Regions from separate parts of the Pseudoalteromonas nigrifaciens genome, predicted to be linked through region 2. Evidence: riboswitches for the same ligand, from Rfam matches in the RefSeq annotation. Region 2 holds a riboswitch; the other holds the start of a gene.
What was found. A riboswitch is a leader RNA that binds a small molecule or an ion and turns the genes downstream of it on or off. The one in region 2 is predicted to bind lysine.
Positions count from the first base shown of each region.

Region 1: another riboswitch for lysine. It lies ahead of lysC (lysine-sensitive aspartokinase 3); the one in region 2 lies ahead of dapA (4-hydroxy-tetrahydrodipicolinate synthase).

Region 1 is NZ_CP011036.1:1,443,319-1,446,504, forward strand. It holds gene PNIG_RS07045 (hypothetical protein) at 1-165, opposite strand, end outside; gene nhaD (sodium:proton antiporter NhaD) at 397-1,644, shown strand; lysine riboswitch at 1,777-1,949, shown strand; gene lysC (lysine-sensitive aspartokinase 3) at 2,025-3,186, shown strand, end outside.
Region 2 is NZ_CP011036.1:188,696-191,881, forward strand. It holds gene PNIG_RS00910 (2,3,4,5-tetrahydropyridine-2,6-dicarboxylate N-succinyltransferase) at 1-358, opposite strand, end outside; gene dapA (4-hydroxy-tetrahydrodipicolinate synthase) at 374-1,258, opposite strand; lysine riboswitch at 1,411-1,608, opposite strand; gene PNIG_RS00920 (DNA-3-methyladenine glycosylase I) at 1,812-2,510, shown strand; gene PNIG_RS00925 (protein adenylyltransferase SelO) at 2,520-3,186, shown strand, end outside.

The DNA.
Region 1 (3,186 bases), 1.3 Mb from region 2:
AGTTTCTTTATAAATACGCTCGTTATGCCATGTAGGTTGTTTTTGTTTAATGGCATTTTGCAAATCTTTAATACTAAAGTCTGCCATTTTAAAACGTTTAAATAATAGCTCTAGCACCCCCCAATGTTCGCTAAGGGTATTTAATAGCTTTTTAGCTGGGATCATAAGGCGTTTATACATCCTAGTATGTTGTTAAATAAGTAGCTAAATAAGCTAGTTATTCGTAATTTTAATAGCGCTGATAGCTATATGGTATTCGTTTTTACAACGATTTAATAATAGTTTTTACCAGGTCATAGTGATAACATCCGCACCGAAAATAGGCACACGAAATGTGCGGCTCTATTTTCTTCATAGGTTCAATTTTTACATTATTCCAAAGGTTGTTCAATTATCATGGTTTCCTCTATTATCCTGACTTTAATAGCGATTGCATTTTTGCTGATCGTTATTGAGGATATAATCCACGTAAACAAAGCTAAAACGACACTTTTTTTTGGTACGCTCTGCTGGATTATCTCTTTTATCTTCCCTATTAATGGGCAAAGCCCTGATACGATTCAATCACTCCTTAATCATAATATTTTAGAAATTGCCTCCTTATGGTTGTTTTTAATGGCGGCAATGACCTTTGTTGCCTATTTAAACTCAAAAGGGTTTATCGAAAATATTGTTAACCGGATTATGCCAAAACGAATTAGCGAACGTAAGTTAATGTTTTTGGTTGGTGTTTTTGCATTTATATTCTCTTCTATTTCCGATAACGTAACCGCTACGCTTATATCTTTAGCGGTGGTTTTATCATTAAAACTTGAAGCCAAAAAGCTAATTAGATACGCCACGCTGATTATCTTTGCGGTTAACTCCGGTGGTGTGTCGTTAATTACCGGCGATGTAACCACGTTAATGATATTTTTAGATGGCAAAGTAACTATTAGCAATTTGTTATTGTTAATTGGGCCAGCATTTGTAAGTGTGATGCTGTTAGCCGCACTGTTGTCAATTGGCTTAAATGGCCAGCTCGACTTTACTAAAACGAAGCAAAAACGCATTGAAAAAACCGATATTACAATTGCAGTTATCTTCTTATCTACGGTTATTGCTACCTTAACACTGAGTGTTTTATACAGTGTACCGCCATTGCTTACCTTTTTGTTTGGTTTGTCTATGATGTTTTTAGTAGCGCAATTTTTAATGCGCAAAAAAGACATAAACAAAGACATGATAGATTTCATTCGTGAAATAGAATACGACACCTTGTTGTTTTTTGTAGGTGTATTATTACTGGTAGGAGCGCTAAAAGAAGTTGGTATGTTAAGCCACTTTAGCGACCTGTACACAATAATGGCACCTGAATACGCAAACTATTTAATGGGTATATTGTCGGCAGGCGTTGATAACGTACCACTTACAGCCGCGTTATTAAAAGCAGATATAGTAATGACACAACAGCATTGGCTGTCGTTTACTTATGCCACAGGCGTAGGGGGCTCTATGTTAATTATAGGCTCAGCGGCGGGTATTATTGCCATGAGTAAAGTTAAAGAACTGACCTTTATGAACTACTTACGTTTGTCGTTTTATTTATTAATTTGTTACACCGTAGGCTATACCGGCTCATATTTAATGGCTGGTTTTGTTTAATATTAGTTATTAAAGTGCTTGACAGCTAGATGTCTAAACGATAACTTTCAAAGCCCCAGTAAAGTATTGAGCTTTTCAATATATTGCTGGGGTTTTGTTTTATTAGTGATTGCGAAAATAGCCATTAATACAACATTCAGAAGAGGTGCGATACTTAGGTATTTAATGTGAGGTGACGAACGCCGTTGAGCATTAAAGAGGGAAGTACTCGCCGAGAAAAATAACACGTCGTCGTCGTTGTTTTTCGGTTTATGGGGCTGAATCCTCAAAACTGTCACCAATATAGGTGGAGAGCTTCTGGCAGTGAATTTTCTTACCTTATATTTGCTGCCAAGTTCTTCTTGTTTTATTACGGTTTGGATGCCGTGAAAGGAGACGAAATGACAACCCAATCAGTGCCACATGTAGTATTAGGCAACAAATCAAATTATACCGTTGCTAAATTTGGCGGCACCAGCGTAGCTAACTTTGCAGCTATGGATCACAGTAGTAAAATAATAGTAGCAGATAAAAGCGTGCGTATTGTTGCACTAAGCGCCAGCGCAGGAGTCACTAATCATTTAGTTGAGCTGTGCAATAGCAGCCTTAGCGAAGATGAGCGCCAAGCGCATATTAACGGTGTGCTAGCGATTCAGCAGGCTATTTTAGCTGAATTGAGTTTAGATACCGATTTAGAGCAGGGCTTTGCCCAGACGTTAGCGGCATTTGAAAAACTAGCCAGCCAAACGTTACAAACAAAAGCGCTACATGACGAGCTATTAAGTTTTGGCGAGCGATTATCAACTTATTTATTTACCCAAGTGCTGCGCTCAAAAGGTTTAAATGCAATACGCTTTGACGTGCGTCAAGTGCTTAAAACCGACAGTCAATTTGGCAAAGCAACCCCTAATGTTGCAGCTACTGCACAAGCGGCAAGCGCATTACTTGTTCCGCTGTTAGACGATCAAGTAATTGTTACACAGGGCTTTATTGGCAGCGACGAACACGGCCAAACGACCACTTTAGGGCGCGGTGGATCAGACTACAGCGCGGCATTACTGGCCGAGGCTATTCATGCTAAAAGTGTACATATTTGGACTGATGTAGTGGGTATTTTTAGTACCGACCCGCGTTTATGTGTAAAAGCCACGCCAATTGCACGCCTCAGCTTTGACGAAGCCGCCGAAATGGCTACCTTTGGTGCAAAAGTATTGCATCCGGCAACTATTTTACCCGCCAGCCGCAGCCATATTAATGTGTTTGTAGGGTCGAGCCGTGAACCTGAGCGTGGTGGTACTTGGATTGAGCGTGAAAAGTCGCAACTGCCAGGAATCCGCGCAGTAACACAACGCAAAAACCAAATATTACTTACTCTTAAAAGCCCAGAAATGCTATTAGCTAGTGGCTTTTTAGCACGAGTGTTTACTATTTTAAGTGAGTTTAATATTTCGGTAGATTTAGTGACCACCTCTGAAATTAGCGTAGCAATAACGCTTGATAACGCGCCTAATGCATCGCGCCCAGAGCTTGATCAGGGGTGTTTAGATAAACTTGCTGAGTTTT
Region 2 (3,186 bases):
CTTGCGCGCACGAGCCAACTAAAGCGTGACTATCTACCATAGTGCCTTCGTCAATGTATGCGCCAATATTTACATACGCTGGTGGCATAATAATAGTGCCTTTAGCTACATAAGCACCACGGCGAACGCTTGAGCCACCCGGGACCATACGTACGCCATCGGTGGCACTAAACTCTTGCGGAGCTAAGTTATGTTTATCAACAAAGCCACCGACAAATTCGGTGTTTGTACCATTTTTAAAGGCTTCTAAAATACCCTGTTTTACTGCAACGTTAGCCTGCCATTGGCCGCTTTCGTTTTGTGATGCTGCGCGTACTGCGCCCGACTCTAAATTATTTAATAGTTCTAACCAGCTCATTATAAAAACCTATGTTTAATGCCAAGATAAAATGGTGTTGTTTGCTTGTTCAATGCACGTTGTTTGCGTTAATTCGAGGTGAGTTAACGGTGGGCGTAAATACGAACTCGTTAATCGCCCTTGTAAATGCATGAGTACTTTAACGGGAATGGGGTTTGCTACAGTGAACAAGCTACTGATTGCGCTTGACCACTGAGTAAATAAATTGGGGTATTGGCCACTTAGGCTACGCTGTACAAATTCGTGAGTTTGTAGCGGCCAAGCATTAGCTGCTACCGATACCAGTCCTTTAGCACCGGCTTGGGCAAAGTAGGGCATAAGCGCATCATCGCCGCTAAAAATAGCTAAGTTAGGAGCCGCTTGACGGTAAGCTTCAAATTGCGCAATGTTGCCACTGGCTTCTTTTAGTGCCCATAGGTTTTTATGTTGCTGTAGGTTTTGAATGGTTGCCACTGGAATATCGACAGCGCTTCGCCCTGGTACGTTATAAAGCATACAAGGGTGTTTACTTATATTTAAAAGGCTTTCAAACCAATGGGTTTGCCCAAGTACACCGGGCTTTGCATAAAGCGGCGAGCCAAGTAAAAAGCTATGAATAGGCAAGTGGTTACAGTATTCAACCCAGGCTAATTGCTGTTTGAGGTTCATACCACCTACAGCCACCATTAAGGGTACATTAGGCGATAATTGGCACACGTGCTCAACAATGGCTTGTTGCTCTTTAAGTGTTAAGGCTAAGCCTTCGCCTGTGCTGCCTAGTAATAAAATAGCATTATTGGCAGCGGCTTGCTCAGCAACCAAAGTGGTTAAGGTGCCATAGTCGATTGTACCATTTTGATTAAACGGAGTAACGAGCGCCGTCCAGACTGAGTAGTCATCTAAATTAAAGTTTTTGATCATCTCTCGCGAACTTATAGAATGTTCGGTGAGTTAAGAAGCTATATAGGAAAGAGCCGCATTAACATCGTTCGAACAAATACCCACGTGTAGGATATGTTATAATTCGAAGAGCGAATGGGCTTAAATAATAGGGCGCACGGCCTTATTATACTAAGACCAGAAGCTCTCCACCAAACTAATAAGCTACGTTTAAATAGCTATTGGTGACAGTCGCTAGGATTCAACCTAGTCGCCCGAAACAACAATGACACAAATATTGTTGTTTCTCGGCGTTGATTCCCCTTACGTATGCTCAATGGAGTTTGTGCTCCTAACATACGCTACCTGAATAACGCACCTCTTCCAGCCCTTTATATTTGTACTGCTAGCAATACAAATATAATTAAATAGGGTAAGTGCAATGATTAAATCATTTTAGCCATCTGGGTGTCAAGCAGCTAAGTGCAGATAGTGTCATCGATTTTGGTAACGGTTACGTATAAGGACAATTTCCCTTAAACTAGGGGGTAATCGCGGCGCGAAATTTGTAACTGCAAAATAAGGTTTCAAGCAGATGGAAAAATTTAATGATATTTATCAGCGAGCAGTAGAGCGAAAAGGCTCAACACAAATGCTACAGCAACTACTTGCTAAACCTGCATCTAAGCGACAATTAGTAGCTTTAAGTGATGATGATTGGCTGGAAGAGTTTACGCGCAAGGTTTTTCAAAGTGGCTTTTACTGGTCGGTTATTAACAGCAAGTGGGCAGGCTTTAGAGAGGTTTTTTGGCAGTTTAGCGTTGAAAAATTATTAATGATGCCACCCGATATGTTGGAGCAAAAAGCCAGCGACAAGCGTATTGTTCGCAATTATAAAAAAGTAAAAACGATCCCCGAAAATGCGTTCATGATCCATGAGGTTACCCAGCAACATGGTAGCTTTAGTCAGTTTATTGCAGACTGGCCAAGTGAAGATATTATTGGTTTGTGGGCGTACTTAAAAAAACACGGTGCACGCTTGGGTGGAAATACCGGCCCTTATACTTTGCGTGCATTGGGTAAAGATACCTTTTTATTATCGCGGGATGTTGAGAGTTATTTGCGCGCGCACAAAATTATTGATGGTGGCTTACAAACTAAAAAGTCGTTAACTGCAGCGCAAGCGTTCTTTAATGAATTACAGCAACAAAGCGGTTTGAGCATGCAAGAGCTAAGCTTAATTATAGCCTACAGTGTAGGCGATAATCGTGTAGGTATAAGCCAACAACAGTAGAGGGTAGTTATGAATTTAATGCCAAGGTACAGACAAGTAGCCGACAATTTTGCAATTGAAGATCGCCCATCTAAGGTGGCCGCCCCACAGCTATTACTTTGGAATGACAGCTTAGCTAAAGCGTTTAATATTAATGTCGTTCCTGAGTTACGGGCCAGTACTTTTAGCGGCAACGAACAGCAAGTAATTGCAGCGGTTGCACTGGGATACTCAGGGCATCAATTTGGACATTTTTCACCACGTTTAGGCGACGGGCGTGCTCATTTGCTAGGTGCAGTAGAGGATGCGCAAAACCAGTTGTGGGACATTCAATTAAAAGGCTCTGGTGCCACTCCTTACTCTCGTGGTGGCGATGGCCGCTGTGCACTTGGCCCAGCAATTCGTGAATATATAATGAGCGAAGCAATGCAAGCGTTAGGTATAAAAACTACGCGCTGCTTAGCTGTGGTTGGTAGTGGCGAAACAGTGTACCGAAACCCACCTCAACCTGGCGCTATTGTAACGCGCTTAGCCAGTAGCCATATTCGTGTTGGCTCGTTTCAGTATTTAGCAACGCAAGGCGACGTTGCAGGGCTTAAAAACCTTGCCGACTTAGCTATTGAGCGTCATTACCCAAAAATTCAAGCAACAGGACCTGAGCGCTATTTAGCATTTTTAGCTGCAGTGATTAAAAACC